3 regions of the Mesorhizobium sp. B2-6-1 genome follow, and region 2 is predicted to be linked to each of the others. Evidence: riboswitches for the same ligand, from Rfam matches in the RefSeq annotation. Region 2 holds a riboswitch; each other region holds the start of a gene.

Region 1 (10,509 bases), on a different contig from region 2:
TGCCAAGATACGAGGTCAGTTTCTTGCCGAAGTCGCGCAGGCCGACATAGGCCTTGCCAGAGGCCAGGCGCGCCAGATAGGCGCTCATGGCGCCGGTCGGCGGGGCGATCGACATGTCGTTGTCGTTGAGGATGACGATCAGGCGGGCGTCGAGCGCACCGGCATTGTTCATCGCCTCGTAGGCCATGCCGGCCGACATGGCGCCGTCGCCGATGACAGCGATGACATTGTTGCGGCCGCCGGCAAGATCGCGGGCCGCCGCCATGCCGAGGCCGGCCGATATCGACGTCGAGGAGTGGGCGGCGCCAAACGGATCGTATTCGCTTTCGGTGCGGCGGGTGAAGCCGGAGAGGCCGCCCTCCTGCCGCAGGGTGCGGATGCGATCGCGGCGCCCGGTCAGGATCTTGTGCGGATAGGCCTGGTGGCCGACATCCCAGATCAACCGGTCATCGGGCGTGTTGAAGACATAGTGCAGCGCCACGGTCAGTTCGACCACGCCAAGCCCGGCGCCGAGATGACCGCCGGTGCGCGACACCGCGTCGATCAGTTCGAGGCGAAGCTCCGATGCCAGTTGCGGCAATTCGCTTTCGGAAAGCGTGCGCAGCTCGGCCGGGATGCGGACCTTGTCGAGAAGCGGCGTATGCGGCGTTGCGTTCACGGGTAGGCCCAAGCTTCTGTTCATGCGCGGGATAGGCCGCCGGCAGGCGAAAGTAAATGCCTGCCAAATGACGCGAAAGGCACGCCCCGTCGTCGACTTCCTCAGCCTTCCGGCAGTGGAATGAACTCTTCCTCATCGCCGGGAACGATGTCGAAGCGGCCGGTCTTCCATTCTTGCTTGGCCTGTTCGATGCGCTCCTTGGAGGACGAGACAAAATTCCACCAGATGTAGCGCTTCGAGCCCAGCGAGGCACCGCCGAAAAGCATGAAATGGGCACCAGCCTGTGAGGATACGACGATCTCGTCGCCGGGCCGGAACACCAGAAGCCGTTCCGCCGGAAACACGTCGCCGGAAATCGAGACCTCGCCTTCCAGCGTATAGATGGCGCGTTCTTCCGCGTCAGCAGGGATTTTCACGCTGGCGCCGGGCGCCAGCCTGAGGTCGGCGTAGAGCGTCTCGGAATCGGCTCGCACCGGGGAACGCAGCCCCTGGAAATCGCCTATAACGATGCGGCCGCTGACGCCTTCCGCGTCGATGTCGGGAAGCCGCGCGACAGCGGTGTTTTCGAAAACCGGCGCCACTTCCTCCTTGCCGTCCGGCAGCGCCAACCATGTCTGCAGCCCCGAGATCGACATCGGCGCGCCGCGCAGTTCTTCCGGCGTGCGCTCCGAATGGACGATGCCGCGGCCGGCGGTCATCAGGTTCACGTCACCCGGCTCGATCACCATCTCGGTGCCGAGCGAATCGCGATGCCTGATCCTGCCGTCGAACAGGTAGGTGACCGTCGACAGGCCGATATGAGGATGCGGCCGGACGTCGAGCGCCTGACCGGCACGCAGGATGGCCGGGCCCATGCGGTCGAAGAAGATGAAGGGACCGACCAGCCGCCTTTTGGCAGTCGGCAAGGCGCGGCGAACCTGAAAACCGCCAATGTCCTTGGCGTTCGGAATGACCATCAATTCGATCTGGTCGCTGGCAAAGGCATCGCCGGCTTCAGGATCCTTCCCGGGAAAGAAGCTCATGAACTCTCCTTGTCAGCGGCCGATGGCTGCTTTGGCCAGATCAGGCAAAGCGGATCGCCGCCTTCGCCCGCAGCTTGGCCGCAACCTCCTCGCGATTGCGCGGATGCTGGTTGGTTTCAAGCGAATCGAGAAGCTCGCGCGCCGACGCCGCGATGGCCTCGACGGCATGGTCGAATGCGTGCTGGTTCTGCTTCGAAGGCCGCGTCGTTCCGCTCAGCTTGCGAACGAATTGAAGGGCTGCATCGCGCACCTCGTCGTTGGTCGCCGGCGGATCAAAATTGAACAGGGTCTTGATGTTTCTGCACATCGCTTCCGTATCTCCTCTTGTCCTGGAGCCGTTTCAATCGGGACGCGTTCTATCCTCAATCATGATCATGTCAAAAACCAGAGAGACGGCTGCGTGCCTCAATCCGCGTCCAGCGGCTCCGTCCCGACCGGCTTGCCGTCGCGGGACAGCCTGATCTTCTCCACCTTGTCCTCGGCCGCCTTCAGCAGCCGGTCGCAATGCACCTTCAGCGCCTCGCCGCGCTCGTAGATCCTGATCGACTGGTCGAGCGGCACATCGCCACGCTCCAGATCATCGACGATCTTCTCCAGCGCGTCGAGAGCCTGTTCGAAGCTCATCGCCTTGACGTCTTCGTTGGTTTCACCAGCCATCATTCATCCTTTCATCAGTCGCCCGACATGGGCGGCGACCGAAAATGCCAATCCTTGCAGATCGTAGCCGCCCTCGAGCAGGCTGACGAGCCGGTTGCCGCTGTGGCGCGCCGCGCGCTGCATGAGTTGGCCGGTCGCCCAGTCGAAATCATCCTCGGTCAGGTTGATCTCGGCCAGCGGGTCGCGATGATGCGCATCGAAGCCGGCCGAAATAATGATCAGGTCGGGTGCAAAATTGTCGAGCGAGGGCAGCACGCGCGACAGGAAGGCATCGCGGAACGCCTCGCTGCCGGTCTGCGGCGCAAGCGGCGCGTTGACGATGTTGCCGGCGCCGGTTTCGTTCTTTGCTCCGGTGCCGGGGTAGAGCGGCATCTGGTGCGTCGAGCAATAAAGCACGGACGGATCGTCCCAGAAAACATCCTGCGTGCCGTTGCCGTGATGCACGTCCCAGTCGACGATGGCGACACGTTCGATATCGTGTTTGCGCTGTGCATAACGTGCGGCGATGGCCGCCGTGTTGAACAGGCAGAAGCCCATCGCGGTCGCTTTCTCGGCATGATGGCCGGGCGGCCGGGCGGCGACGAAAACGTTGTCTGCCCTGCCGGCAAAGACGTCGTCGACGGCGGCGTTGGCGGCTCCGATCGCGGTGATCGCCGCCTGCCAGCTCTTCGGGCTGGCCGTTGTGTCGGCATCGATGCGGGCGATGCCCGTCTCGGGAATGGCGGCGCGTACCCGCTCGACGAAATCCTCGGGATGCGCGTAGAGAATGGTGGCCTCGTCGCCTTCCGGCGCCTCGAGGCGGTCGAGCGCGGCAAAAGCCTCGTCGTCGAGCACGCGCTCGATGGCGCGCAAGCGGTCCGGCCGCTCCGGATGGCCGGGCGGCGTGATGTGCTCAAGGAAGATCGGATGGGTGTAGAGACGAGTGGCCATGCCCCCTATCTAGTGCCCCGGCGCGGCGATGGCCATGCGTTGCGGCCTGATGGCTGGGGAAAATCGCGCCTGCGTCCATTCGCGTCGCCGCGGGGATTGGCGGCGCAGGGGCTTCGTCGTAAAGTCCCGGCCACTGCCTGGTGCCCGCCGCGAGCGGGAGAATCGGGAACACGGTTTGATACCGTGGCGTGCCCAACGCTGTAAGGGGGACCGCGCCGGTAAATGCCACTGTCGATGACGGGAAGGCGCCGGATGCGGGTTGATCCCGAGCCAGAAGACCGGCCTGGCAGGCATCGTCATCCGCATGGTCAGGCGGACGGCAGTTGATTGCAATCGCAAGGGGACAAGCGATGCCGGACAATATGACCATCCCCGTGGGTGACGGATTCGACCAGATGGCGCGCGATGCGGTCTACCGCGCCATGTTCACGCGGCGCGATGTTCGCAGCCATTTTACATCAGAGGCCGTCGACGACGAGGTCTTGGCGCGGCTGCTGCTTGCCGCCCATCACGCGCCATCGGTCGGCTTCATGCAGCCATGGAATTTCATCGTCATTCGTGGCACCGAACGACGGGAACAGGTGCGCGACCTGGTCCTCGCGGCGCGCGAGCAGGAATTGCCGGCGATCGAGGAAGAGCGGCGGGCGCTCTACCGCAAGCTCAAGCTGGAAGGCATCTGCGAAAGCGCGCTCAATATCTGTATCACCTGCGACCGCCGACGCTCACAGGGTTCGCCGCTGGGACGCTGGCACAATCCCGAGATGGATCTCTACAGCACGGTCTGCGCGGTGCAGAATTTCTGGCTGGCGGCGCGCGCCGAAGGCGTCGGCGTCGGCTGGGTCAGCATTATCGAGGCGCAGGCGTTGAAAGACCTTCTGTCGATTCCCGGGCATGTGACGCCGGTGGCCTATCTCTGTGTCGGCCGTGTCTCGGAGTTCGCGCCGAAACCGGACCTCGAAACACATGGCTGGGGGCGGCGGCTGCCGCTGCCCGAGCTGATCATGAGCGAGACGTTTTGCGGACAGGGCGAAGTTCCGCTCAAATCAACGATCGCACGCCTCAAGGCGGCAACATGCGAAAAGTCTGACAAACCCTTGATTTGATTGCCGATATGGCATGCGCAGCGCGCTGCCGGCGGCCTGCCGTCGTCAGGCGGCTCCGGCATCCTTCCTCAACAATCCTTCGAGCAGTTGCTTGAATGCCGCCACCACGGTCTTCGACGTCGCTTCCGGGTCGTTCGAATTGGCGATCCGCTGCGCCGCCTGGCTGCTCGCCCCGTTGATCAGCCGTGCCGCGGTCTCGGGGTCTACGCCCGGGACAACCACCCCGTCGCCCTGCAGCGTCGTCAGGTGATCGGTCATCGACGCGACGCAGGCATTGGCGTTCGGCCATTGCGCGGGATCCCCCAGCACGGCCGGACCGTCCCGAAACATGATGCGCTGGATTTCCGGCTCCAGCGCCATTTCGATGTAGCTCGTGCATTCGTCGACGAAGCTTTGCCAGCGGGTCGGTGCTTTCGCTGCAACCTCATTCACCCGTGCCGCCATCTCGGCGTCTATCTCGGCGATAACCGCCTGCAAAAGCCCCTTCTTGTCCCCGAAATGATGATAGAGCGCACCGCGCGTCAGCCCGGCCGATGCGGTGAAATCATCCATCGATGCCTCGGCATAACCGATCGTTCCGAACGCATGCCGGGCCGCGGCAATCAATTTGGCGCGCGTTTCGGCGATCATTTCCCTGCGGGGCTTGTGCATCTCTTCTGGCCTTATCCACATACGTCACGTATGCCAATTGACATACGCGACGTATGATCTATTTAGTATTCATACGCATCGTATGTAATTTCCGAATCGCCTTTTGTCGAGGAACGGACCATGCAGAACCCCTATTCCGAGATCTTTCGAGCCCCTGGCGCCAAGGGCTTTGCCGCTGCAGGCTTCATGGCGCGCCTGCCGGTCGCCATGGCGCCGATCGGCATCGTGGCGATGCTGTCGCAGACGCGTGGCGAATACTGGCTGGCGGGTGCCGTCTCGGCGACATTCGCGCTGGCCAACGCTTTCCTGGCGCCGCAGATCTCCAGGCTGGTCGACCGCCTCGGCCAGACATGGATCGTCGTGCCCACCACCATCATCTCCGTGCTGGCATTCCTGCTGCTGATTGCGTCGGCCAATCAGGATTGGCCGGTATGGACAATGTTCGTGTCGGCGCTGCTGGCAGCGGCCATGCCCAGCATGCCGGCAATGGTGCGCGCGCGCTGGACCGAGCTTTTTCGCGGCCGGCCGGAGATGAACACCGCCTTCGCCTTCGAATCGGCGGCCGACGAACTGGTCTATATCGCCGGCGCGTCGCTGTCGGTGGGCCTCAGTGCGGCGCTGTTTCCGGAAGCAGGCATGCTGGCGAGCACGTTGTTTCTCGCTTTGGGCTCGATAGCATTCATCCTGCAGCGATCGACCGAGCCGAAAGTGCGGCCGGTGGACCATGGTTCGACTGGCTCGGCAATCCGCCTGCGGCCGGTACAGATCATCACCTTCGCCCTAATCTTCATCGGCGCGACCTTCGCGACGACGGAAGTGAGCACCGTGGCGATCACCAACGAGTTCGGCCAAGCCGGTGCCGCAAGCCTGGTGATCGGCGTCTATGCGCTGGGATCGTTCGTGTTGGGCATCGTGGTCGGCGCGCTCAACCTCAAGACGCCGCTACAGCGCCAGCTGACCGTCGCGGTCGCCATCATCGCAGTCAGCACGATTTTGCCGCTCACCGCCGACAGCGTGCCGATTTTGGCGCTGACCGTCTTCATCAGCGGCGTGGCGATCTCGCCGACTTTCATCACGGCATTCGGCCTGATCGAACGGCATGTGCCGGAAGCGATGCTGACCGAGGGCATTACCTGGGTGACAACGGGAATCGGCATCGGCATAGCGCTGGGCTCTTTCGCCGCCGGCGCGGTGGTGGATGCGTTCGGCGCCCAGAACGGGTTCTGGGTCTCGGTGGTCGCGGGCGGCATCGCGCTGGTCACGGTGCTGCTCGGCCAGCGCAGTCTTGCCACTCACAAATGCGAGTTGGATGGGTGTGAAGCGGCCGTCGCTGCCGCGGAATGAACCATGACGCGTCCGGTTCAGCGGATCGGACGCTATTGCCGCCGTCGAACCTAGAGAATCTCGGTCTTGGCGATGTGGATGCCAAAACCTTCGAGGCCGACATAGTGGCGCTCGCGCGAGGCGATCAAATTGATCGAGGAAATGCCGAGATCCTTCAGGATCTGAGCACCGAGCCCGATCTCGCGCCATTCATTCTCGCGGCGGCGCGCCTCTTCGTGGTCCTCCCGGTCGCCGCTCGCCGGCCGGTTGCGCTCCTGGTGGGCGACACCGACCGAGCCCTCGCGCAGATAGACGATGACGCCGCGCTTGCGCTCGCCCATCGCCTTCATGATGGCGTCCAGCCGGTGGCTGGTGCCGAAGACGTCGGTCACCACGTCCTCGGAGTGCAGACGCACAGGCACCTCTTCCCCATCGCGGATGTCGCCGAAGACGACGGCGACATGATGCATGGAATCCCAGGGCAGCGTGTAGGTGAAGACCTGCGCCTTGCCGCCGAGCGTGTCGATCTCGGAGCATGCCACGCGTTCGACCAGTGTTTCCTTGCGTTGCCGATAGGCGATGAGGTCGGCGACCGAGACCTGCTTGAGGCCGTGCTCCTCGGCAAAAGCCGCGACCTGCGGGCCGCGCTTGACGGTGCCGTCATCATTGACCAGTTCCGAGATCACGCCGATCGGCGGCAGGCCGGCGAGCTTGCACAGATCGACGGCCGCCTCGGTATGGCCCGAACGCATAAGCACGCCGCCTTCGCGCGCGATGAGCGGGAAGATGTGGCCGGGGCGGACGAAATCGGAGGCGCCGACATTGCCGTTGGCGAGATTGCGCACGGTCAGCGTGCGGTCGTCAGCTGAAATGCCAGTCGTGGTGCCGTGCTTGAAATCGACGCTAACCGTGAAGGCGGTGGTGTGCGCCGAATCATTGTCGGCGACCATCGGCGCAAGGTTGAGGCGCTTGGCCTCCTCGCGCGGCATCGGCGTGCAGACGATGCCCGAAGTGTTGCGCACGATGAAGGCCATCTTTTCCGGCGTGCAATGGACGGCGGCGACGATCAGGTCGCCCTCGTTCTCGCGCCCGTCATCATCCATGACGACGACGATCTCGCCCCGCTCGAAGGCGCGGATTGCTTCGACGATCTTTTTCTGGTCGTAAGACATGGAAATGCTCGCTTCGCTCGCAAGGGAGTAGGGGAATAGGGCAGTAAGGGAGTAAGGGAGTAAGGGAAAGGAAAAATTGCTCGTCTCGCGGGCAGCTTAACAGACTGCCCTACTGCCCTACTGCCCTACTGCCCTACTGCCTTCCTTGCCTGTCTGTCCTCGGTGCCGCAGATAATGGTCGGCGATTGCGCAGGCAACCATCGCCTCGCCGATCGGTACGGCGCGAATGCCCACACACGGATCATGGCGACCCTTGGTCATCACTTCGACGTCGTTGCCGTCCTTGTCGATCGACTTCCGGGGCGTCAGGATTGAAGACGTCGGCTTGACGGCGAAGCGGGCGATGATCGCCTGGCCGGTCGAGATGCCGCCAAGGATGCCGCCGGCATTGTTGGACAGGAACACCGGCTGGCCGTCATTGCCGATGCGCATCTCGTCGGCATTCTGTTCGCCGGTGATGCGGGCGGCCTCGAAGCCGTTGCCGATCTCGACGCCCTTGACGGCGTTGATCGACATCAGGCCTGACGCGATATCCTGGTCGAGCTTTGCGTAGATCGGCGCGCCGAGGCCGGCCGGAACGCCGTCGGCGACGATCTCGATCACGGCGCCGACGGAGGAACCCGCCTTGCGGATGCCGTCGAGATAGCTCGTGAAAACGGGAACGGACGCCGGATCCGGAGTGAAGAACGGATTGTCCGCGTCGCCAATGAAATTCCAGTTCCAGTTGGCGCGGTCGATCGACTTCTCGCCCATCGATACCAGTGCACCGCGCACCACCATGCCCGGCACGACCTTGCGGGCGAGGGCTCCGGCAGCGACCCGAGCCGCGGTCTCGCGCGCCGAGGATCGGCCGCCGCCGCGATAGTCGCGCACGCCGTATTTGACGTCATAGGTGTAGTCCGCATGGCCCGGCCTGTACTGGCGGGCGATCTCTCCATAGTCCTTCGAGCGCTGGTCGACATTCTCGATCAGCATGGAGATCGGCGTACCTGTCGTGATCATCGTCTCGCCGTCATCGTCAAGGATGAAGCCCGACAGCACCTTCACTTCGTCAGGCTCACGGCGCTGTGTGACGAAGCGCGACTGGCCGGGCCGGCGCTTGTCGAGTTCGGCCTGGATTTCGTCACGCGTGAAGCGGATGCCGGGTGGGCAGCCGTCGACCACGCAGCCCAATGCGGCCCCATGGCTTTCGCCCCAGGTGGTGACGCGGAAAAGATGGCCGAACGTATTGTGAGACATCGCAAAGTGCCCTGCCCGGCATCGGAGCCGACTGAAGCCTGCCTTCTATTGGCGTTTTCCACAGGGGTCAAACCGTGATCTTCGGATTTAGTTTTGACACATTCGATTGGTTTCTGCTCTGCTCCATTCGCCGTTGAGGATCCGCCGCTACCCATGCCGGCGCAATACCAAAGAGGACGATGATGCCTACCCTGATTGGCGCTGTTGCCGCCACATTCCTGCTTTGCACCGCCGCTTTCGCCGGGCAGACCGAAGGCCTGATCAAGAAGATCGACAAGGACGCGCTGACCCTGACGCTGGACGACGGCAAATCCTACAAGCTGAACGCGGAAACCGATCTCGACGCGCTGAAGCCCGGCATGGACATCGTCATCGCCTATGACGTGACCAATGGCGAAAACGTGGTCACCGATATGCAGTTGCCTGACAGCGACTCCGACTAGGCTTCCAATGCAAATCGGCTGTTCGGCGTTTGTTGAGCCGTTACAGCCGTTTTATGCACCCCGCAACCGGCAGCCTGCATGAGCCTTCCTGGATCGTGCCGGGTCCCTAAAGCCACCCCAGGCTGTCGCCTTCCAGCTTGAGCACGCGGTCCTGCGGTATCGCCAGCTTCGCCGCATCGTTCTCGGCCATGTCAAGCACGAAGCGAAACAAGGTGCGCATGACGCCGCCATGCGTCACGCAGACTGTCTGGCGCTCGAGCGCGTCGAACCACGGCTTTACCCGTTCGAGCAGCATCTGGTAGCTCTCGGCATCTTTGCCCGGCGGCTGAAAGTTCCATTTGTCCAGCGCACGCGTCCTGCTCGCACCCGGAAATTGCGTCTCCAACTCGGCAAAGGTGAAACCCTGCCAATCGCCGAAATTCACTTCAACAAGGCGGGGGTCGGTCCCGTAGGCAGCCGGGTCGAGCTTCATGGCGGCGCGAATGCGCTCCATGGTCTCGCGCGTGCGCCGCATCGGGCTGGCGACGAAATCGAACTCTGCGGGATTGGAGATCAGGTCAGCCAGCCGATGCCCGTTTGCGCTCGCCTGCTCGCGGCCGAGCGCGTTGATGTCGGTATCGGCCTGCCCCTGAAGCCGGAATTCGGCATTCCACGCGGTCTGGCCGTGGCGCACGATATAAACCAGCGGGTACATCAGGTCTTCCGGAGGTCGGGCCAGGGCCTGGGCGGAGGATAGGCGGAGGAGTTAATCCTTGACTGTCGAAATGTCAGGTGCGTCGACCGCCTTCATGCCGACGACGTGATAGCCGGAATCGACATGATGCACTTCGCCGGTGACGCCGCGCGACAGGTCGGACAGGAAATAGACGCCGGAATCGCCGACCTCTTCCTGGGTGACCGTCTGCTTCAGCGGCGAATTGTACTCGTTCCACTTCAGGATGTAGCGGAAGTCACCAATGCCGGAAGCGGCCAGCGTCTTGATCGGGCCCGCCGAGATCGCGTTGACGCGGATCTTCTTGGCGCCGAGATCGACGGCGAGGTAACGCACGCTGGCCTCGAGTGCGGCCTTGGCGACGCCCATGACGTTGTAATGCGGCATCACCTTTTCGGCGCCGTAATAGGTCAGCGTCAAAAGCGAACCGCCATCGGTCATCAGCGCCTCGGCGCGCTTGGCGATGGTGGTGAAGGAATAGACCGAAATATCCATCGTGCGCAGGAAATTATCGCGCGTCGTCTCGACATAGCGGCCGGTCAGTTCGTCCTTGTCGGAAAAAGCGATGGCATGGACGAGGAAGTCGAGCTTGCCCCAAT
Region 2 (10,509 bases):
ACATAGTCGTTGGAGTGTGGGTTGACCGCGGAAAGGCCGACCCACCACAGCCAGGGGTGATCGAACGATTCCAGCCGAAAATAGAAGGGAATGGCGATGACCGCCGCGGCGATCGGCAGTGTGAGCAGCGCCGGCAGGCGCAGGAATGCCAGCCCGAGCAGGCTCGCCAGCGCGATCTGGTGCAGGATGCCGAAGAAGATCCACCCGTCCGGCGTGGCGATACGGGTGGCGACCGAAATGGCGATCGCCGCTCCGGCGACCATGGCGAAGCGTCTCCAGAAGCCGTTCCAGCGGATCTCTTTGCCATGGGCGAGATACAGGCTGACGCCGACCAGGAACAGGAAGGTCGAGGCGATGCAGCGAGCATAGAACTTCCACCAGCCGAAGGCGGTCAGGCCGGGATCGGTGTAGCCGAAGAATTCCAGGTCCCAGGTGAAATGGTAGCTCGCCATGGCGATCAGCGCGATGCCGCGCAGCATGTCGACGGCGACGATGCGCTTGGTCTTCGGCAACTCCGCGGCGGGCATGGTCGGCGTCTGGATGCTCATGGTCTCGCGATCTGATTCAGCCCCGCACGAGGACTATCACGGTTACGCCGGACAAAAGAAGGCCGTGAGCTTCGATACGGACGATCAGCCGGCGCTGCATCAGGCACCCCTTTAGGCCAGCACCGGAAAGCCTTTGACCGGCTTCGTTTTAACCGGGGCACGTCGGTTTCCTGTTACCGGTCGCGAAATGATGGCCGCAGATTTGGCTGGTGATTCTGCTTTGGGGAAGCAATGTCCACGCATGTGCGCCATCCGATCTGGCTACCGGCCCTCAAGGCCGCGGATGCCCGCACCTTCGCCTCGCTCTACGCGGTCGAATCCTTCGCTCGCGCCACGGTGTCGAGCGTCATCCCGATCCAGGCCTACGAGATCCTCCACAACGAGCAGATCGTCTCGATCCTCTACACCATAGTGGCGATGCTCGGCCTGTCCGTGACCTTGTTCATGCCGATGCTGATCCAGCGTTTCGCGCGGCGCTGGGTCTACACGGCGGGCGCCTGCCTGCTGGCGATCGGCTCGCTGTTCTTCGTCACGCATACGCTCGCCGGGCAATTGGCCGGCATGCTGTGCCGTGTCATGGGCGCCAGCGCGCTGTCGATCACGCTCAACCTCTACATCATGGACCACATCCGCAAGACCGATTTCATGCAGGCCGAATCGCTGCGCATGGCGTGGTCGATGTTTGCCTGGACGGGTGGGCCGACGCTCGGCATCTTTCTCTACACACGCTTCGGCATCTATGCCGCGCATGGCGCGGTCGCCGTATTCGCCTTGGCCCTGCTGGCGTTGTTCTGGACCTACCGGCTCGGCGACAATCCCTCGATCCGGCCGGGCAAGACGCGCCCGGTCAACCCGCTAGCCAATATCGGCCGCTTCGTCGCGCAGCCGAGGCTGAGGCTGGCCTGGCTGATCGCCTTCGGCCGCTCCTGCTTCTGGACGACATTTTTCGTCTATGGCCCGCTGTTCATGGTCATCACCGGTGAGGGCGAACTTGCCGGCGGCATTCTGGTTTCGGCAGGCAACGCGCTTTTGTTCATGGCGATTTTCTGGGGCAAGGCCGGCAAGCGCTTCGGCGGCCGCAGGACCATGACTTTTGCCTATTTCGCCATGTCGGTGGTGCTGCTGGCGGCGGGTGCCGTCGGCGAAAGCGCGCCGCTCGTCACCGGCGCCTTCCTGCTGTGCGGCGCCTTCTTCACCATCGCGCTCGACGCGCTGGGCTCGACCGCCTTCATGCGCTCGGTCCGCTCTTATGAGCGGGCGCAGATGGCTGCGGTCTACCGCACTTATCTCGACTTTTCCGAACTGACGCCGCCGCTGGTCTACTCGGTGGTGCTGGCCTTTTTCGGACTGGGCTCGGTTTTCGTCACGCTCGGCCTGCTTGCGGCGGTCTGCGGTTATGTCACCTGGCGGTATCTGCCGAAGTCGCTGTGAAGCTTACGGCGCAAGCGCAGCATGTCGTTCGCGTACCCAATCGTGGAAGCGGTGGAGGTCGTACTCCTCCGGCATCAGCACGCCGGCCTTATGGCGCATGGAGCGCAGCCCTTTCTGGTTGACCTCGCAGATCGCGGCATCCTCCTCCAGCACCTGGGTGCCGAATCCGACGATGTTGTCGATATCGGTCGCGGCGAGCGCCTCGGGCGCGAACAGCCATTCGGCGGTCAATTCGGTCTGCTCTGGTCCGAGCGGCGCCAGCCGCACGGTTCTGACATAGTCGACATGACCGACGATGAACATCGAAGGCAGGCTGGTGACGTAGGTCTGGCCGGCGGCGTGCTCAGCCGGTGTCAGGCCGGCGAAGACCGGCCCGTGCGTCCGCCCATCGCGCGACCATGTTTCGGCCCCGGCGCGCAGCCCGCCGGAAAACTCCGGCGCGTCGTTGTCAGCGTGGAGGGTCCATTCGGGATCGTCGTGGCGGCTCATCAGGCCGCGGCCATAGATCGGCACCAGCCGCGACAGGTCCTTGTGGACGCCAGGACAATGAAGGCACTCGTTGAAGTTCTCCCAAAAGACCTTCCAATTGCAGTTCATCACCTTGCGCAGCGCATGGCCGGTGACCAGCGCCTCCAGCGGCCAACTGCCAAGATTGCCGGAGGCGGGGTCGAAGGAGGCCTGCGCCGAGCCGGCCGCATCCTTTTGCAGGTTGATGAACACGAAGCCGCGCCACACCGAAAGTGCGACGCCATAAAGCGGATGATCGGCCTTGTCGAAGCCGTCCGGCAGCGATTTCGACGGCACGCGCACGAGGTCGCCGCGAAGCGAATAGGACCAGGCGTGGTAAGGGCAGGTGATCAGTCGCGCCTTCAGTCGGCCCTCGCTCACCTGGCAGAGCTGCGAGCCGCGATGCCGGCAAGTGTTGTGGAAAGCGCGCAACTCGCCGGTTTCGTCGCGCAGCAAGACGATCTCCTGTGTGCCGACGCGGAAGGTGCGGAAATCCAGGGGGTGGGCCAGCTCGGCCTCGCGGCAGACGAGCAGCCAGCTCCGATACCAGATGGCGTCGAGATCCTGTTGATAGGCGCCTGCATCCCAATAGGCCGCCGACGGCAACGTCGCTTCCGCCCGGGTCAAACCATTGTGGGATGCGGGGTTGCTCGAGCTGGGCTGCATGGCTGGCTTCCTGTGATGCGCGCAAGCCGACACCTGGCCGGCAAGATTGTCAATTGGGGCATCGGCGGTTCCAGGACAGCACGGCGTATTCGCGATGGTTGCTGGCGGAATTTGGTTTGCCGCGAGCGCCGATTCTGCCTATAGTCCAGTCTGTCGTCGGTTCCGTTTGGAACCAAGAGGGAATGCGGTGCGGGCTGACCTGTCGCCCAAAGCCGTCGCTGCCCCCGCAACTGTGTGCGGTAGTCCTCTCCATATGCCACTGAAGATTTTCTTCGGGAAGGTGGGGAAGGGCGCTGATCCGCGAGCCAGGAGACCTGCCGGCGACAGGAAACTGACTTCGATGCCCTCGGGTGGAGGGTGAAAGGACAAGACATGAATACCGCTTCCGTCTCCCTCGGCGCCTCCATCTCCTCGCAGTCGCGCCTCCTGCAGCTCGCGCTCGCGGCGCTGCTCGGCGTTTTCGTCGTAGGCTTTGTCGGTTTCTCGCATATCGACGCGGTCCACAATGCCGCGCACGACTATCGCCACTCGATGGCGTTTCCCTGCCACTGATAGGGATTTGACATCATGAACCTGTTTCGCAACGTCGTGTTCATCGCGGCGATCGCAGGGCTCGTGGCAGGTGTCGTTCTCGCCTGCATGCAGGCCTATGCCACCGTGCCGTTGATCCTGAAGGCGGAAGTCTACGAACAGGCCGGCGGCGGCCACCACCACGACCATACCGCACCGGCCCCGACCGACAACAACGCCATGAACTCTGCCGCCCCGGCGGGCAATGCCATGAGCTCCGCCGCGCCGGCAGCCGCTGAAGCTGTTCCGGCTGAAGAGGAAGGCTGGGCGCCGGCCGACGGCTTCGAGCGCTTCGCCTTCAGCGTGCTTGCCAACATCGTCACCGGCATCGGCTTCGCGCTGGTCCTGGTCGCGGTTTCGGAATTCGCCGGCGGCATCGGCAACTGGCGCCAGGGCGTGTTCTGGGGACTGGCCGGCTTTGCCGTGTTCACGCTGGCGCCGGGCCTCGGCCTGCCGCCGGAACTGCCGGCCATGCCTGCCGCCGAGCTTCTGCCACGCCAGATCTGGTGGACGGCGACGGTGGCGGCGACGGCGATCGGCCTTGCCCTGATCGCCTTCCGCAAATCACTGCCGCTGGCGATTCTGGGCGTGGTGTTGATCGTCGCGCCGCATATTGTCGGCGCGCCGCAGCCGGACAGTTTCGAGACGCCGATTCCGGAAGGCCTGCACCATCAGTTCGTGGTGGCGGTAACCGTAACCAACCTGGTGTTCTGGCTCGTGCTCGGCGCTGTCGTCGGCGTGGTGCGCGGACGCTTCACCGGCAGCGCGACGAGCCTGCGCGACAGCTTTGCCTGATCGCGGAAGACTGACCTTCATCATCGGCGGTGCGCGCTCCGGCAAGAGCGCGCACGCCGAAACGCTGATGACGGCCTTGCCTTCGCCATGGACCTACATCGCCACGGCGCAAGCCTATGACGACGAGATGCGGCAGCGCATCGCGTTGCACCGGTCGCGGCGCGGCGAGGGCTGGACGACCATCGATGCACCGCTTGGCCTTGTCGGTGCACTCGAGGCCCTACCGGAGGACCAGCCGGTCCTTGTCGACTGCCTGACGCTCTGGCTGACCAATCACATGCTGGCCGATCATGATGTAGAGGCCGAATGTCGGCGGCTGGCTGACATGCTGTCGCGGCCGCGCGGACCCTGGTTCGTGGTATCCAACGAGGTCGGGCAAGGCATCGTGCCCGACAATGCGCTGGGGCGCCGGTTCCGCGACGCCGCCGGCCGGCTCAACCAGCAGGTCGCGGCGATTGCCGAGACCGTGCTTTTGATGGTGGCGGGGCTGCCGCTCAAGGTGAAGTGACATGACCGACATCGACGAAAAGGACGAAGAGCGCCACCGCGCCAAGATGGCCAAGCGCAAGGCGGTCCAAGACGCCGAGGTGGCGAGCAAGACGGTCGAAAAGGGGCTGCTGATCGTCAACACCGGCCCGGGCAAAGGCAAGACCACGGCTGCCTTTGGCCTGGCGCTGCGGATGCTCGGCTACGGCAAGCGCGTCGGCGTCGTCCAGTTCATCAAGGGCAAATGGCATACGGGTGAGAAGGAGGCCTTCGCCGCCTTCGGCGACCGCGTCGTCTGGCACGCGATGGGCGAGGGGTTCACCTGGGAGACACAGGATCTGAAGCGCGACATCGCGGCGGCCGAGGCCGCCTGGGCCAAGGCGCTGGAGCTGATGGCCGATCCGTCGATCAGTCTCGTCGTGCTCGACGAACTCAACATCGCGCTGCGCTACGAGTATCTCGATCTGGACAAGGTGGTTGCCGCGCTGAAAGCGCGCCGCGAGGGCCTGCATGTCGTCGTCACCGGTCGCAACGCCAAGCCGGCGCTGGTCGAGGCGGCCGACCTGGTGACCGAGATGGGGCTGACCAAACACCATTTCGCGGCGGGCGTGAAGGCGCAGCAGGGGGTGGAGTTTTGAGAGCTGTTGTCCCCTTTTGTGGATGAGCATTCAAGTCTGGTCGCCAAACGCTTCCAGCAGGGCTCACTTCCTTTCCCTCCGGAGGGAGGAAAGGTGGCGCTGCGAAGCAGCGACGGATTGGGGGAAGGCGGTGATCGAACGCGCGGTCCGCAGACAGGCAGGCGCAACCCGGCGGGTGCGAGAACCGCGACTGCCGAGCTCGTCGACCCCCACTCCGTCTCGGCTTCGCCGAGCCACCTCTCCCCCGATCGACGGGGGAGAGGAAAGGCGCGAACCTGTTGCAGCCCGGCTCCCTTCCTCCCCTTCGGGAGAGAACTCACGGGGGGTGAGATCATGCCAGAATGACGATCGCCGAAACCACGCCGAACAGCGCGATCAACAGGCAGTCGGCGACACGATAAAGTTTCAGCGCCCGCCTTATGTCGATGCTGTCGGCTTCGCGCCGGCCGCCTTCGCCCATGAACGCGTCGTCGACCGTTACGCCGCCATAGCTGCGCGGCCCGGCGAGGGCCAGGCCGAGCCCGCCCGCCATCGCCGCCTCCGGCCAGCCGGCATTGGGCGAGCGGTGCTTTTTCGCGTCGCGCCGCACCGCCTGCCATGCGGCTTTCGCGTCGGCGCCTTTCACCAGGAAAGCCGCCAACGTGATGAGCAACGCCGTCAGCCGCGACGCCGGCAGGTTGATCCAATCGTCGAAGCGTGCGGCTGCCCTGCCGAACGTTTCGTGGCGCGGCGTGCGATGGCCGATCATCGAATCGGCGGTGTTGGCGGCCTTGTAGGCGGCGCCGCCGGCGAGGCCGCCGACGCCCGTCCAGAAGGCGGGGGCAACGATGCCGTCGGAAAAATTCTCGGCCAGGCTCTCGATCGCCGCGCGGCAGACGCCGGCCCTGTCGAGGGTTTCGGGATCGCGGCCGACGATGCGCGAGACGGCGGCGCGGCCCATGTCGAGGCCGCCCGAGTCGAGCGCATCGGCGACGGCCTCGACATGCTCATAAAGGCTCCGCTGCGACAGGAACGATGTTGCCAGAAGGGCGGTGATGAACAGTCCCAGGGGAATGAACCAGAGCAGGATCTGCACGCACAGGCCAATTAGCGCCGGCACCAGCACGATGACCAGAAGCGCCTGGACACCACGTTGGCGACGCAGTGCGTCGGGATCAGTGGCGCGGTTGAGCCTGCGATCGAGAAAGGATATCAGCCAGCCAAACCACGTCACGGGATGGCCGATGGCGCGAAACAGCCAGTCGGGGTAGCCCAGCGCGGATTCGATGGCCAATGACAGGAAAGCGATCAGGACTGACATGAAGCTTCTTGAAGGAGCGGTGGACCATGGTGGAAGTCTCGGCCGGGCAAGGGCGCTTTTCCCCAACGCCCCCCAGCCTTTCGTCGACCTCTCGACCGGAATCAATCCGCACTCCTACCCGCTTTTCGAGCTGCCCGCCACCTCGCTGTCGCGATTGCCGGAAGCGGGGCGGGCGCGTGAGCTGACGGCGATCGCAGCCAGTAGCTATGGTGCGCCCTCGCCAGCCAATGTCGTCGCTGCGCCCGGTACGCAGATCCTGCTGCCGCGCGTGGCATCGCTGGTCGCGCCGGGCAGGGCGCTCGTTCTAGGGCCGACCTATGCCGAACATGCCCGCGCGGCGGCGATCGCGGGGCACGAGGTGACCGAAGTCAGCGATTTCGCTGATCTGGCGAATGCCGACCTTGCCGTCGTGGTCAACCCGAACAACCCGGATGGGCGCATCGTCGAGCGCGACCGGCTGCTGGCGCTGGCCGCCGGTTTGCGCGCCAAGGGCGGGCTGCTGGTCGTCGACGAGGCGTTCATGGATGTCGGCCCGCGCGAACACAGCCTTGCCGGCGATGTCGGCCAGGGCGGCATCGTCGTGCTGCGTTCTTTCGGCAAGTTTTTTGGGCTGGCCGGCCTGCGGCTTGGATTCGCGCTTGCCGATGCGCCGACGGCCCAACGGCTGGAAACGCAATTCGGACCTTGGGCCGTCGCCGGCCCGGCGCTGGAATATGGCATTCGCGCACTTGCCGATATCGGCTGGCAGGACGCGATGCGCGCGTCGCTGGCGGAGGCATCGGCTCGGCTCGACGGGCTGTTCGGTCGTTTCGGCGTGCCTGCCGCGGGCGGCACCACATTGTTCCGCTATCTCAGGCTGTCGGATGCCGCCGGCTTGTTTTCTGTGCTTGGGGAACGCGGCATCCTGCTTCGCCATTTCACCGACCGCCCGCATGTCCTGCGGGCCGGCCTGCCGGGGAACGGGGAGGAGTGGCTGCGGCTTGAATCCGCGCTTGCCGAATGGGCGGCCCGGCGCGAGGATCGAGCGGAAGGTATCAAACCATGATCCATGTCTGCTCGCTGGCAAAGGTCGAGGAAACGGTGGCGAGGACCGGCGCCGAGCGGCTGCTGTCGCTGTTGGCCGCCGGCACCGATGTGCTCCGCCCGGCCTCGATCATGAGGGAAAACCATCTGCACCTGGTCATGCACGACATCGCGGCGGCGCAGGATGGCATGACCATGCCGGGCGAGGAGCATGTGCGCAATCTGCTCGATTTCGCGCGCCGCTGGGACCGCGCAAGGCCGATGGTCGTGCATTGCTATGCCGGCATCAGCCGCTCGACAGCCTCCGCCTATATCATCGCTGCCGCGCTGGCGCCGAAACGCGACGAGGCCGAGCTGGCCCGGACGTTGCGGAGGTTGTCGCCTTCGGCGACGCCCAATCCGCGGCTGATCGCGGTGGCCGACGCGCTGCTTGGTCGAGGCGGCCGCATGATCGCGGCAATCGAAGCGATCGGGCGCGGCGCCGATGCCTTTGAAGGCACACCGTTCGAACTGAGGATCGACGGCTAGAGGCTACTTCAGCCAATCGGCGAGCTTCGCCTTGCGTACGTCCCTAAGCAGGCTGACGAAACCATCAGCCTGATGTTCCGCTGTCAGCCGACCTTTTTCAGCCGTGGCAATGCTGGCGTCGCCGACCACGCCGTTCGGGTTGAGATCGCTGGCGATCCAGGCGAAGGCGTGGGTGCCGGTGTGCCGCAGCAGCGCGAATTCCTTCTCGGCCTTGGCGACATTGGACACGAAATTGTCGGCCCTGGCCATGTCGACGAGATCCGGCCGGAAATGCAGCATCAGCGAGGTCTCGACGTCGCCGCCATGGATGCCGTGGCGGTCCTCGAGTTCGGTGTACATGCCGGCCGGGCGGCCGAAGCGTTGCCAACTGGTCTTCACCGCCAGCATCTTTTCGCGCACCCGCAATTCGCGCGTGACGATGCCCATGATCTCCTCGTTGCCGCCATGCGAGTTGACGACGACCAGCTTGCGCACGCCTGCCCGCGCAATCGACACGCCAAGCTCGGTCCAGGCGTCCGCCAGCGTCGTTGCCGGCAAAGTAAGCGTGCCCGGCGCGTGAAGATGCTCGTTCGATTTGCCCACCGCCTGGACCGGAAGGATGCGGATGTCGAGATCGTCGGGCAGGCGGGCGATCACCGTGTCGAGCATGCCGTTCATGATCGAGGTGTCGGTCGAGACAGGCAGATGCGGTCCATGCTGCTCGATCGCCGCCACCGGCAGTACGGCGATCGTCGCTTCGGGATCGATCGAGGCATATTCGGTGGTCCGATAGTCACCCCACCACACGCGTCTTTTTGCTACGGTCATGTCATGCCTCTTCGATGAACGGTGAGACCTACCGCGAGATAGGCGGTGTGTCGATCACCCGGCCGCGATGGCCTCGACCTCGACCTTGAATTCAGGCCGGGCAAATCCGCTGACGATCATCAGCGTCGAGGCCGGCGCTGGGTTCGAAAACAGCCGGTCGCGGACATCCATATAGGGTCGCAGATGCGCGCGGTCGGTGACATAGGCGTTGATGCGAACGATATTGCCGAGCCCCAGCCCCGCCTCGCCGAGGATCGCGGCGATGTTCTTGAAGCAGAGCTCGGCCTGGGCGCCAGCGTCTTCGGGGATCTGGTCGTCCGCCGTGATCGCGACCTGGCCGGAGCACAACACCAGCCGCTTGCCCGGGGGCACTTCGACGCCGTGACTGTAGCGAGCAAAAGGCGGCTTGATCGACTTCGGGGTGAGGAACTTGAACATGGCAATCTCCTGGATACCGCCAGCCTAAGACTGGATTCATCACAGCTTCAAGATGGCGGTGCATGTCGCCGGTGCGATTGTGGACAGGCGTTTAAAAAATAGGCACGATGCCTCCGGTGCAGCACGACCTTTCCGGCGTTCGCAGATGGCTGTGGTGCAGGCGGGCGGGTCCCGGCGCGAGACGCCGGTGGCATGTGTCTTGCTTCTTGAATCTCTGGTGTCGAGCCTGGCGCGTGGCGCGCCGGAGCAAACAAAGGGTGGTGGTGTCGATGTACGGAAAACTGAAGATGTCGGTAGCGGCGTTGGCCGTGCTTGCAGCGAGCACGCTTGGTGCCGCGGCAAATGAAAAAGTCACCTTCGGCACCAACTGGCTGGCCGAGCCGGAACATGGCGGCTACTACCAGGCCGTGGCCGACGGCACCTATGCCGCCTGCGGCCTCGACGTCACCATCATGCAGGGTGGCCCGCAGGTCAGCGGCCGGCCGATGCTCCTGGCCGGCAAGATCGATTTCTACATGGGCGGCAACCTGCTGTCGGCCTTCGACGCCGTCCAGCAAGGCATTCCGATGCGCGTGGTGGCGGCGGACTTCCAGAAGGATCCGCAGGTCATCATGTCCCATCCCGGCGAGGGGCTGGACAAATGGGAGGACCTGAAGAACGCCGAGCAGTACATTCTGGGCGACGAGGGCGCGCAGACCTTCTTCCAGTGGATGATCATCGAGCTCGGCTTCGACGCGGCCAAGCGCATGCCCTACACCTACAACACTGCTCC
Region 3 (10,509 bases), on a different contig from region 2:
AACTTCCAGCCGGTAACAAAAACGTGTACACAGGGTTTCCGGGCGGCAAAGCCTTCCGTTGAGAGACCCTCATCGCGGTGGGACGCGATTATCGATGTGGGGGTTACATCGACCGAAAGTCTCGATTGAGCGGATGCCTGCCGCCCGGAAACATGAGGACCGACGGGTCCGTGTCGAAGATTTCAGCTTTCGATCAAGCCGCGATGCGGTTTGCCCCGAAGGCTGCCCCTTCAACTCCTCCCATCAGACCAATCCCCCTGCTCAGTGCGTCCACCCGCATGATCCCCGCGGGCTTCCGCTGATTTACTTCGCGACCTCGCCAGCCGTGGCGTGGCCGAAAATGCCAGGCAGGCCGCGCGCCACGCCCGTGTCGACGGTAACGGCCGCGCTCATGCCTGTGCGCAGCATCATCTTGGCGTCGGGATCGCTCAGCTCCAGGCGGACCGGAATGCGCTGGGTGACCTTGACCCAGTTGCCGGTAGCGTTCTGGGCGGGCAGCAGCGAGAAGTCCGCTCCGGTGCCGGCGCCGATAGCCTTGACGGTCGCTTCGAAGGTCCTGCCCGGATAGGTGTCGACCACGATTTCTGCCTTCTGGCCCGGCTTCATATTGGTCAGCTGTGTTTCCTTGAAATTGGCGTCGATCCAGGTATCGCCGGTCTCGACCAGCGAGAACAGCGGCGTGCCGGAGCCGACATACTGGCCGACCTTGAAGGACGCGGCCTGGTAGACGACGCCATCGGCAGGCGCCTTCACCGTGGTCTGCGCCAGGTCGTAGGCAGCCTTGTCGCGCGCTGCGAGCGCCGACATCACGGTCGGATGTTTGTCGGTCTCGATATCGGGATTGCCGCCCAGCGCCGCCTTGGCGCTGACGATGCCCTGTTGGGCGACGGCAAGCTGCTGCTTTGCCTTATCGAGATCGTTCCTGGCCTCATCGAGCGAAGACTTGGCGTTGATGCCTTTCTGGGCGAGATCGGCGGCACGGTCGTATTGCGACTGGGCATAGGCAACTTCGCTGCTGGCGGATTTCTCCTGCGCCATGGCCTGGCTGTAGGCGGCGCGCAGCTGTTCGACGTTGAGCCGCGCGGCGGCCACCGCCGCGTCGGCCTGCGCAAGTGCGATCCGGTAAGGCTCGGGGTCAATGGCGAAGAGAAGATCGCCTTGCTTCACCCTCTGATTGTCCGAGATGGCGACCTGAACGATGCGGCCCGCCGTGTCCGAGGCGATCGATACCTTGGCCTGCTGCAGGTTGGCGTTCTCCGTCTCCTGGTAGCGCCCTCCAGTGACCCAGACATAGCCGCCACCAATGACCAACGCCGCCGGCAGTGCGAACATCAACAAGAAGCGGCCGAGACGGCGCTTCTTCTTTGGCACCGGCGCCGGCTCTGCCGGAGGTGTCATTGTAACAGGGGCCGCGGCCGGCTGCTGCGGCGCTTCCATTTCCACTTTGGCGGCGTTTTCGTCGACCTTGGCTACCGCGTTCATGCTGCTGCGCCTTCCGTATTCTTGACCTTGTCGCAGGACGGTGAATCGCCATCCGCGAGATTCTGTGCCATCGCATCCAATGCCCTGATCAGGACGCGGCGATCGTCCGGCGAAACGCCGGTCAGCGACTCCTCATAGACTTCGCCGGCGAGGCTCTTGACCTCCGCATACGCGGCACTTGCCTTGGGAGTTGGGAAGATCATGCGCACGCGGCGGTCGGCGGCGTCGGAGCGGCGCTCGATCCAGCCGCCCTCCTCCATCCGGTCAACCAGCCGCGAGACGCTGATCGGCTCGATTTCAAGCAGTTCGGCAAGCCGCGCCTGCGAAACGCCCGCTTCCTTGGCGACGCGAACCATCAGGCGCCATTGCGCCGAGGACAGGCCAAGGCCGCTGGCGCGCGCTTCGAAGCGCTTTCGCATCAGCCGCTGCACGTCGTGGATCAAAAATCCCAATCTGTCTACGCCTTCGGAAACCATGAGTGGCATATATAATAAGCGTGCTTATCATTCAAGTCCGGCATTGTTCCAGAAGCCGGCAAACGTGCATGGCAGCCGTGCAGCACAATCATGGCTGCGTCCGATGATCTCGGCCGCCGCGACACCCATTACAAGCGGTTGCGGATCAGCATGGTGACAACGAAGAAGGCGCCGAGCGAGCTGGTGATGATGCCGATCGGCAGTTCCTGCGGCGGCAGCAATGTGCGCGCCAGAAGGTCGCTTGCCAGCAACAGCACCGCCCCGAACAGCGCGCAACTTACGATCAGGCGCAGATGCAGCGCGCCGGCCAGCGGCCGCGACAGATGCGGGATCATGAGGCCGACGAAGCCGATGACGCCAGCGACCGAAACCAGGATCGCGGTCGAAAAAGCGGCGACCAGAAACGTCGTCCGTCGCATTCGCGCCACCGGCACGCCAAGACTTTCGGCGGCATTTTCGCCGGCCAGGAAAGCGTCCAGCCGGCGATGATTCCACAGCCCGTACGCCGCAATCGTGCCGGCCCCAAGCGCACCCAGCCAGATATTGTCCCACCGCGCAAGGCCGAGCCCGCCCATCGTCCAGAACAGCACCGAATGGGCGGCGCGCTGGTCACCGGCAAAGACCAGGTAATTGGTCAATGCGGTGAACATGAAGGAGACCGCAAGTCCGGCGAGGATCAGCCGTTCGGGGCCTTGTCCCCTCACCCGCGCAACCAGCAAAAGCACAACGCAAGCCGCCAGAATACCGCCGGTGAACGCAGCGATCGGTAGCGTCCAGATCCCGAAACTGTCGCCGAAGACGGTGATGACGGAGACAGCGCCGGCGGCGGCTCCCGACGAGAGGCCGAACAGGAACGGATCGGCAAGATCGTTGCGCGTCACCGTCTGTAACAGCGCGCCGACCACGCCCAGGCCGCCGCCGACACAGATGGCCAGGATTATGCGCGGCAATCTGAGGTCGACGACGATCCTGCCGACCGGGCCGGACACGTCATGCCCCTTCAATCCGATCGCATGGCCAAGTGCTGCAACGACGTCGCCCAACGGAATCATCGTCGAGCCATAGGCGATCGACAGCAGCGCGAACGCGGCGATTGCCAACGCCGCCGCCGTCATGGCCAATAGGAATGCCTTGTGCCGCAAAGTCATGTTCCCGGTTAAAACGCTTCCGGATGCATCGCCCTGGCAATCTTGCCGATCGCGTCGATATTGGCCGGCCCGGGTGTCAGTTCGGCATAGCGAAGCGCCACGAAGCGTTCGTTCCTGACCGCGTCCGTCTCCTTCATTGCCGGATGCGCTTTCAGGAAATCGAGCAGCTTCCGGTAGCCGCCGCCATCCTGATAGTCGAGCAGGATGAGGAATTGCGGATTGCGCGAGGCCACCGTCTCCCAATCCGTGTTGCCCCAGCTGGTGTCCATGTCGGCCATGATGTTGTCGCCGCCGGCCGCGGAAATCATGGCGTTGGGAATGGCGAACTTGCCTGATGTGAACGGCTTGTCCTCGCCGGAATCATAGAGGAACACGCGCGTTCCCCTGCGGGCGCCGACCTTGGCCGTGATTTCGGCGAGCTGCGCCTTCCAGCCGGAGACGAGCTTATCCGCTTCGGCCTCCTTGCCGAAGATCTTGCCCAGCTTCTCGACATCGCCATAGAGCAGGTCCATCGAAGCGGCGGGGCGGTTCTTGTCGAGATGGACGCAGCTTTCCGTCAGCACCAGGGTCTTGATGCCGTGTTGCGCCAGCGTATCGGGCGTCACCTCGCCGCCCGGCTTCATGCCGTAGTACCAACCGGCGAAGAAGAAGTCGGGCTCGACAGCGACCAGGTTTTCCAGCGTCGGATATTTGGGCGCCAGTTCCGGGATCGAGCCTTGCTCGGCCTTGAATTCGGGGCCGACCTTGTACCATCCGGTGATGCCGGTCAGGCCGACGATCGACGGCTGCAGCTTCAGGGCGAAGGCCATCTCGGCCATGTTGAGATCGTGAATGACAGCGCGCTTTGGAGGCGCGTCGAAGGTCAGCGACTTGCCGCAGCTGTCGACCGTCACCGGAAAGGCGAAGGCCGTAGAGGCCAGCAGGGAGAAGGCAAGAGATACGGCAAGGCGTTTCACGGATGTTGCTCCTTCGTTGCACGGGAATTGGATCTGCGCTCACGAAGATGGCGCGGCACGGTTCGGAACCTCGAACACCGTCAGCTCGCGGTCCTCCATCGGGTGGCGCAACCTAAAGACGTCGACACCGAAGATCTCGCGGATCAGCTGCTGAGTGAGTGCTTCGCGTGGCGGCGCCAGCACATGCAACCGGCCATGGCTCATCACCGCGACCCTGGTGGCGAAAGGCGTCACCAGCGCCAGATCGTGCAGCACCGCGATCACGGTCATGCCGAGGCCTGCAACCAGTTCGAGCAACTCGCTGCGCGCCCGCGGGTCGAGATGGTTGGTCGGCTCGTCGAGGAACAGGATCTTCGGCTCCTGTGCGATGGCGCGGGCAAGCTGGGCGCGCTGGCGCTCGCCGCCCGACAGCGAGCCGATGGTGCGGCCAAGCAGCGGCAACAGCCCGGTCCGGCGCAGCGCCTCGACGACAATGTCGCGTTCCTCGCTCCTGTGCCTGCGGCCGGTATGCGGAACCCGGCCGAGCTCGACATAATCGATCACCGCCAGCCGTGGATCCGGTTGATCGGTCTGGCCGACGACGGCGATGTGCAGCGCCCGCTCGGCGGTCGAAATCCTGTCCAGCAGGCGCCCGGTGAGCTTCACTTCGCCCGAACTCGGCCGCAGCATGCCCGACAGCATGCGCAGCAATGTCGTCTTGCCGGCGCCGTTGGGACCGATGATGGCGAGACGGTCGCCCGCCGCCACCGAAAGGCTGACCGGATGCACCAGATGCAGGCCATCCGCCGCCGCGGCCAGGTCGCGGGCCTCGAGAAGCGGCGCGGTCATGGGCAATTCCTTGCAGGGCCTGCCGGAATACGGGCCAGCGTCTTGCTTGCCAATCCTGCCGGACGCTGGCCTGAATTCACCTCGGTGGCGATATCGCGGCAAAGCGTGCACACGATGATGCGATGCATGGGAATGCAGTGAATGCGATCGATGGAGCCGTCCAACTTCCGTCACTTTCAAAAATGGCGACGGAAGGAAGCTGGCTTGAACCGGTCGACAAGACCGAACCCCGCGTCTCCTCCCGGCACACCCCGTCCGGTCAACTCATGCAGATGGCAGGTCTCCTGGCTCGCGGGTCGTTGCGCCATCCTGCCTTCCCAGCCTTGCCGGCCAGTGGCTTCTCGGATTTTGCTCGCCGCTTACAGTTGCGGGGGCAGCCATGGCTTCGACCCGAAAATCGGGCCTCACCATGTTCCCTTTTTACCCCTCGCCTTGCGGCGCGGGGACCATCACGAGTCGCAGCCTAGGATGCAGGCAGCGTCAAGGCAAGGTCGATGTATGTTCTGTTATAACAATACAATCGTCTGGTCAATCGCTATCGCGCGCCACCAGTTCCAGCGGCCAGACCTCGCGAATGATCTCTGGCCCTTTCGCGCCGGCGAAAGCCGGGAGCGAGGCGAGCAGGATTTCGCCGAGGCGCCGCCCCATCGGATCCAGGCTCGGGCGAAAGCCGGTCAGCGCCGGCGAGAAATAACGGCAGAGCGGCGTGTCGACGATGACGATCACCGCGACATCCTGCCCGGGCTTGATCCCCATTTCGGCGAGCGCTTTGCAGCCGCCGAGCGCCATCGAGTCGTTGTTGAAGATAATCGCGGTCGGCGGATCCTTCGACCGCATGACTTGCGGTGTCACCGCGTAGCCACCGGCTTCGTTGATAAAACCGTCCACAATCAGGCCGGGATCGACTTCGATGCCGTGCCGCCGCAGCGCCTTGCAATAACCCTCCAGAAACAGATAACCGAAATTCAGGTCAAGCGACGGCCGGATGGCGGCGATGCGGCGGTGGCCACGCGCAACCAGCCGGTCGACCGCATCGGCGCCCGCCTTCTCGAAATCCAGATCCAGAGAGGGATAGCTGTCGTCGCCGGACCGGCTTCGGCCGAGCGTCGCGAAGGGAAAGCCGGCCTTGCTCAGATAGTCGATGCGATCGTCCTCGCGCCGCGTCCAGGCCAGTACGACGGCATCGGCACGACGCGTCTCGACGACGCGGCGCAGCCGCTCCTGTTGATAATCCGCCGGCGCGCCCATGACGATGATCAGGTCCAGCCCGCACTCGGCCAATGTCGCTTGCAGTCCGGTGAGGAACGGAATGAAGAACGGCTCGCCATACTGCTGGTCGCCCGGATGCGGCTGCAGCATGAAAGCCACGGCATGGGTGGTGCCGCGGCGTAGGTTCCTGCCCGAGTGGTTCGGTGAATAATTGAGCTTCCGGGCCGCCTCGAGCACGCGCTGGCGTGTCTCGGCGTTCACGTCGGCGCGCCCGTTAAGCGCGCGCGAGACTGTACCGATCGAAATGTTCAGGTGCCGCGCAAGATCGTGAATGCTGGACGCCAAGACCTCCCCCTCCTGCTTCTGGCTAGCACCAGCCGGTCGTGCGGCCAAGGCGTTTCAGAGCCGACGGTACAAATCCGATTGACAATATATGCCATCGGGTGTGTCATCGTAAACGTTTACGGAAGTCATTTACGGACTGCCGTGGGTGCCAGCCAGGAGGGGTTGGCCGGAGGAGCGCTGGATGATGCACGTCGTCCTGGTCGGGTGCGGAGCCATGAGCAAAACCTGGCTCGAGGCCATCAGCCAATCCCCTGCCGTCAAGATCGTCGGTCTCGTCGACCTCGACGCCGACAGGGCGCGCCAGCGGGCACGCGAATACGACCTCGCCGGGGTCGCGATCGGGACCGATCTCGACGTCGTTCTCTCCCAGACCAGACCCGATGCGGTGTTCGACGTGGTCGTGCCTGCCGCCCGTCGCGCCGTGGCGAATTCGGCCTTTGCCCATGGCTGTCATCTGTTGACGGAAAAGCCGCTGGCCGACAGCCCGGACAATGCGCGCGCCATCATCGACGATGCGCGGCGCGCCCGGCGCATCCATGCCGTGGTGCAGAACCGCCGCTACGTCGCCAACGTCCGGCGCATCCGGCGCTTCCTCGGCTCCGGCGCCATCGGCGCTGCGACCAGCATCCATGCCGATTTTTTCATTGCGCCGCATTTCGGCGGTTTCCGCGAAGGCATGCGCCATGTGCTGCTGCTCGACATGGCGATCCATACATTCGACGCCGCCCGCTACATGGTCGATGGCGAGCCGACCGAAGTGTATTGCCGGGAATGGGAGCCGGCCAATTCCTGGTACCGGCAGGGATCGTCGGCAAGCGCCACCTTCGAGCTCGGCCAGGGCAAGATGTTCACCTATCGCGGCAGTTGGTGCGCCGACGGTTTCCGCACCAGTTGGGAAGGCAGTTGGCGCATCGTCGGCGAACGCGGCAGCCTGACCTGGGATGGTCATGACGAGTTGAAGGCCGAAGCCGTGCTGCCGGAACGCGAAGGCCTGCTCGACAAGGTCGTGCCGGTAGCGGTGCCGCCGCTCGACCCTGCCGACCGCATCGGCGGGCATCTCGGCGTCATGGAAGATTTCGTCCGCGCCGTGGAAACCGGCACCGAGCCGGAGACGCGCGGCGCCGACAATATCAAGAGCCTGGCCATGGTTTTCGCGGCGATCGAAAGCGCCGAGACCGGGCGCCGGATCGAAATCCCCAGGCAGGAAGGATGACCATGGCGGACCCGCTTCTCGACATCAGGATCGGCACCATGGTGCGGGCCAATCTCGAAGACCCGGCCGCCTATGTCAGGCAGATCCTGCCGCTCGGTTTCGAGAGCGTCCAGCCCTTCTTCTGGCAGACGCTGGGCGGCAAGGACCTGGGGCGGCTCGCCGGCGAGATCCGCGACGCGATCGGCGATGCCGATGTTAGCGTCAGCTCGATCGGCGTGTTCGGCAATCCACTCGAGAGCGGCGACACCGACCGCCGCGTGCTCAAGGCCTGGGAAACGGCGATCGACAGCGCGCATCTGTTCGGCACCAATCTGGTCAGCGGTTTTACCGGCCGCATCCGCGGCAAGCCGCTGACCGACAGCCTGCCGCGCTACCGCGAAGTCTGGGGCGAATTGGCCAAACGCGCGGCCGACAAGGGCGTGCGCATCGCCTTCGAGAATTGCGCCATGGATGGCAACTGGGCCGCCGGCGACTGGAACATCGCCCATAATCCGGACGCCTGGGAACTGATGTTCAACGAATTGCCGGATGAGAATCTGGGTCTGGAATGGGAGCCCTGCCATCAGTTGGTCTATCTGATCGACCCGATCCCGCAGATCCGCAAATGGGCGCATCGCATCTTCCATGTCCACGGCAAGGACGCGACGGTGCGCTGGGATGTCATACGCGAGCACGGCGTCTTCGGCCGCCTGCCCTTCGTGCAGATGCGCACGCCCGGCTTCGGCGACAGCGACTGGACGCGGGTGATCAGCGAATTGCGGCTGGCCGGATACAAGGGCGCCATCGACATCGAAGGTTGGCACGACCCGGTCTATCGCGACGATCTTGAAATGACAGGCCAGGTCCGCGCGCTGGAATACCTCCAGCAATGCAGGGGAGGCCTGAGCTACCTGCCGAACCCGACGTGAGGATTGGCCGGCGGGAGGAGCCGGACGGGATTGCCGAAGCAGATGTCGAAACCCTCGCTCGCGAGGACAAAAGGGAGGAACGTGCATGAGCATCGCCAAGAGAACGACACTTCTGCGCACGACCGTGGTGGCGACCGCCACGGCGCTCGCCGCCGCCATCTCCACCTTGCCGGCACAGGCGCTCGACGCGCAATGGTGCAAGGACGTCCACATCCGCTTCTTCGTCGGCGGCGCCGAGGGCGACGCTTTCGGCACCATTGTCTACAATGGCGCCAAGCAGGCTGCGGCCGATCTCGGACCGAAAGTGGATTACATCTTCTCAGGCTGGGACATCGAAAAAATGGTCCAGCAGCTGCGCGAGGCGGTCGCCGTCAAGCCCAACGGTATTGCCATGATGGGCCACCCCGGCGACGCCGCCATCATGCCGCTGGCCGAACAAGCGCATAAGGACGGCATCAAGATGATGTACCAGAACGTGCCGGTGCCGACGGTGGTGACGGCCTTCGGCGGCGGCTATGTCGGCGCGCAGCAGGAACAGCAGGGCCGCGCGCTCGGCGCGGAAGCCTTCAAGCTGGCCAAGCTCAAGGCCGGTGACAAGGCAATCATGATCGGCCCGTTCGAGAATGAGAGCCGCGGCGCCCGCGAGCGAGGAACCGTCTCCGCCTTGAAAGAGGCCGGCATCGATGTCGTTCAAATCAATTCCGCAACCGAATGGGCGGCCGATCCGAATCTGGCGATCCCGGTGATCACCGCCGCCTTGCTCAACAACCCCGGCGTAAAGGCCGTCGGCTACCCCGGCGGACAGATGCTCGGCAACGTCCAGACCTATATGACGGCGGCGGGCCGGAAGCCGGGCGACATCTTCAATTTCGGCTTCGACACCAGCCCGCAGATCGTCGAGGCCTTCAAGGGCGGCTGGGTGCAGCTGACCGCCGATCAGCAGCCGTTCATGCAGGGCTATCTGCCGATCCTCAGCCTCTGCCAGCAAGTGGTGCTGGGGCTGGCACCGATGAATGTCGATACCGGCGCCGGCTTCGTCACGCCTGAGAATTACAAGATCGTCGCCGAACTGGCCAAGCAGGCACTGCGCTGACCTCCCAAGCCGCCGGCCGGGGGCTCAGGCCCGGCCGGCGGGACCGCCGGCGAGGCCCGGCATGCGACAAGCAAGCGAGGACCCGATGGCCGAACGCATCATCGAACTGCGCGACATCACGAAATCCTACGGCCAGGTTTACGCGCTTGGCGGGGTCAATCTCAGCGTCGACCGCGGCGAGGTGGTCGGACTGATCGGCGACAATGGCGCCGGCAAGTCGACGCTGATCAAGATCCTCGCCGGCGCGGTCAAGCCGACCAACGGCGAGATCCTCGTTCGCGGCAAGCCGGTCACCGGCTGGAACGCGGCGCGCTCGCGCGACGCCGGCATCGAGACCGTGTTCCAGGACCGGGCGCTGGCCGTGCAGCAGACCATCGTGCGCAATATCTTCATGGGACGCGAACTCACCGGCTTCCTCGGCTGGCTGAAGGTCGGCACCGAAATCAGGGAGGCGAGCCGGCTTATGCGCGAGATCGGCTTCACTTCGAAAGTGTTCACGCCGCAGTCCGTCGTCGGCCAGCTTTCCGGCGGCGAGCGCCAGGGCGTGGCGATCGCGCGCGCCATCTACAAGCAGGCCGACCTGATCATCCTCGACGAGCCGACAACGGCTCTGTCGCTGACCGAAACCGCCAAGGTCTTCCACTTCGTGCGCCAGGTGCGGGCGAGCGGGCGCTCGATCCTGTTCATCGGCCACAACATCCACCATGTCTTCGACATCGCCGACCGTTTCGTCGTGCTCGATCGTGGCACTGTGGCGCTGCAGGCCGACAAGCGCGACATCAAGTCGGCCGACACGCTCGTCAATTTCATGGAAGACCTCGCGCATCCCGGCGGACTGCCCGGCTTGGGCG

The links. Region 2 has a riboswitch for cobalamin ahead of FJ443_RS14550 (CbtB domain-containing protein). Riboswitches for the same ligand answer to the same signal wherever they lie in the genome.
Region 1: linked by a shared signal. The riboswitch ahead of bluB (5,6-dimethylbenzimidazole synthase) and the one ahead of FJ443_RS14550 (CbtB domain-containing protein) in region 2 are both predicted to bind cobalamin.
Region 3: linked by a shared signal. The riboswitch ahead of FJ443_RS19080 (ABC transporter ATP-binding protein) and the one ahead of FJ443_RS14550 (CbtB domain-containing protein) in region 2 are both predicted to bind cobalamin.

What each region holds. Positions count from the first base shown of each region.
Region 1 is NZ_VFUH01000002.1:213,063-223,571, forward strand. It holds gene dxs (1-deoxy-D-xylulose-5-phosphate synthase) at 1-682, opposite strand, end outside; gene FJ443_RS05715 (pirin family protein) at 760-1,680, opposite strand; gene FJ443_RS05720 (DUF2277 domain-containing protein) at 1,721-1,987, opposite strand; gene FJ443_RS05725 (exodeoxyribonuclease VII small subunit) at 2,086-2,337, opposite strand; gene FJ443_RS05730 (histone deacetylase family protein) at 2,341-3,267, opposite strand; cobalamin riboswitch at 3,389-3,569, shown strand; gene bluB (5,6-dimethylbenzimidazole synthase) at 3,618-4,370, shown strand; gene FJ443_RS05740 (TetR/AcrR family transcriptional regulator) at 4,416-5,021, opposite strand; gene FJ443_RS05745 (MFS transporter) at 5,142-6,365, shown strand; gene ribB (3,4-dihydroxy-2-butanone-4-phosphate synthase) at 6,416-7,516, opposite strand; gene aroC (chorismate synthase) at 7,634-8,755, opposite strand; gene FJ443_RS05760 (DUF1344 domain-containing protein) at 8,938-9,198, shown strand; gene FJ443_RS05765 (histidine phosphatase family protein) at 9,305-9,892, opposite strand; gene fabI (enoyl-ACP reductase FabI) at 9,944-10,509, opposite strand, start outside.
Region 2 is NZ_VFUH01000006.1:68,546-79,054, reverse strand. It holds gene FJ443_RS14565 (DUF1624 domain-containing protein) at 1-548, opposite strand, end outside; gene FJ443_RS14560 (MFS transporter) at 780-1,979, shown strand; gene FJ443_RS14555 (aromatic ring-hydroxylating dioxygenase subunit alpha) at 1,983-3,152, opposite strand; cobalamin riboswitch at 3,293-3,489, shown strand; gene FJ443_RS14550 (CbtB domain-containing protein) at 3,525-3,704, shown strand; gene FJ443_RS14545 (CbtA family protein) at 3,720-4,517, shown strand; gene cobU (bifunctional adenosylcobinamide kinase/adenosylcobinamide-phosphate guanylyltransferase) at 4,510-5,025, shown strand; gene cobO (cob(I)yrinic acid a,c-diamide adenosyltransferase) at 5,027-5,641, shown strand; gene cbiB (adenosylcobinamide-phosphate synthase CbiB) at 5,973-6,941, opposite strand; gene cobD (threonine-phosphate decarboxylase CobD) at 6,940-7,986, shown strand; gene FJ443_RS14520 (tyrosine phosphatase family protein) at 7,983-8,492, shown strand; gene FJ443_RS14515 (creatininase family protein) at 8,496-9,299, opposite strand; gene FJ443_RS14510 (RidA family protein) at 9,354-9,737, opposite strand; gene FJ443_RS14505 (ABC transporter substrate-binding protein) at 10,007-10,509, shown strand, end outside.
Region 3 is NZ_VFUH01000009.1:66,357-76,865, reverse strand. It holds gene FJ443_RS19100 (HlyD family secretion protein) at 304-1,482, opposite strand; gene FJ443_RS19095 (MarR family winged helix-turn-helix transcriptional regulator) at 1,479-1,958, opposite strand; gene FJ443_RS19090 (iron ABC transporter permease) at 2,087-3,106, opposite strand; gene FJ443_RS19085 (ABC transporter substrate-binding protein) at 3,115-4,062, opposite strand; gene FJ443_RS19080 (ABC transporter ATP-binding protein) at 4,102-4,890, opposite strand; cobalamin riboswitch at 5,147-5,356, opposite strand; gene FJ443_RS19075 (LacI family DNA-binding transcriptional regulator) at 5,419-6,444, opposite strand; gene FJ443_RS19070 (Gfo/Idh/MocA family oxidoreductase) at 6,626-7,657, shown strand; gene FJ443_RS19065 (sugar phosphate isomerase/epimerase) at 7,660-8,565, shown strand; gene FJ443_RS19060 (substrate-binding domain-containing protein) at 8,651-9,658, shown strand; gene FJ443_RS19055 (ATP-binding cassette domain-containing protein) at 9,744-10,509, shown strand, end outside.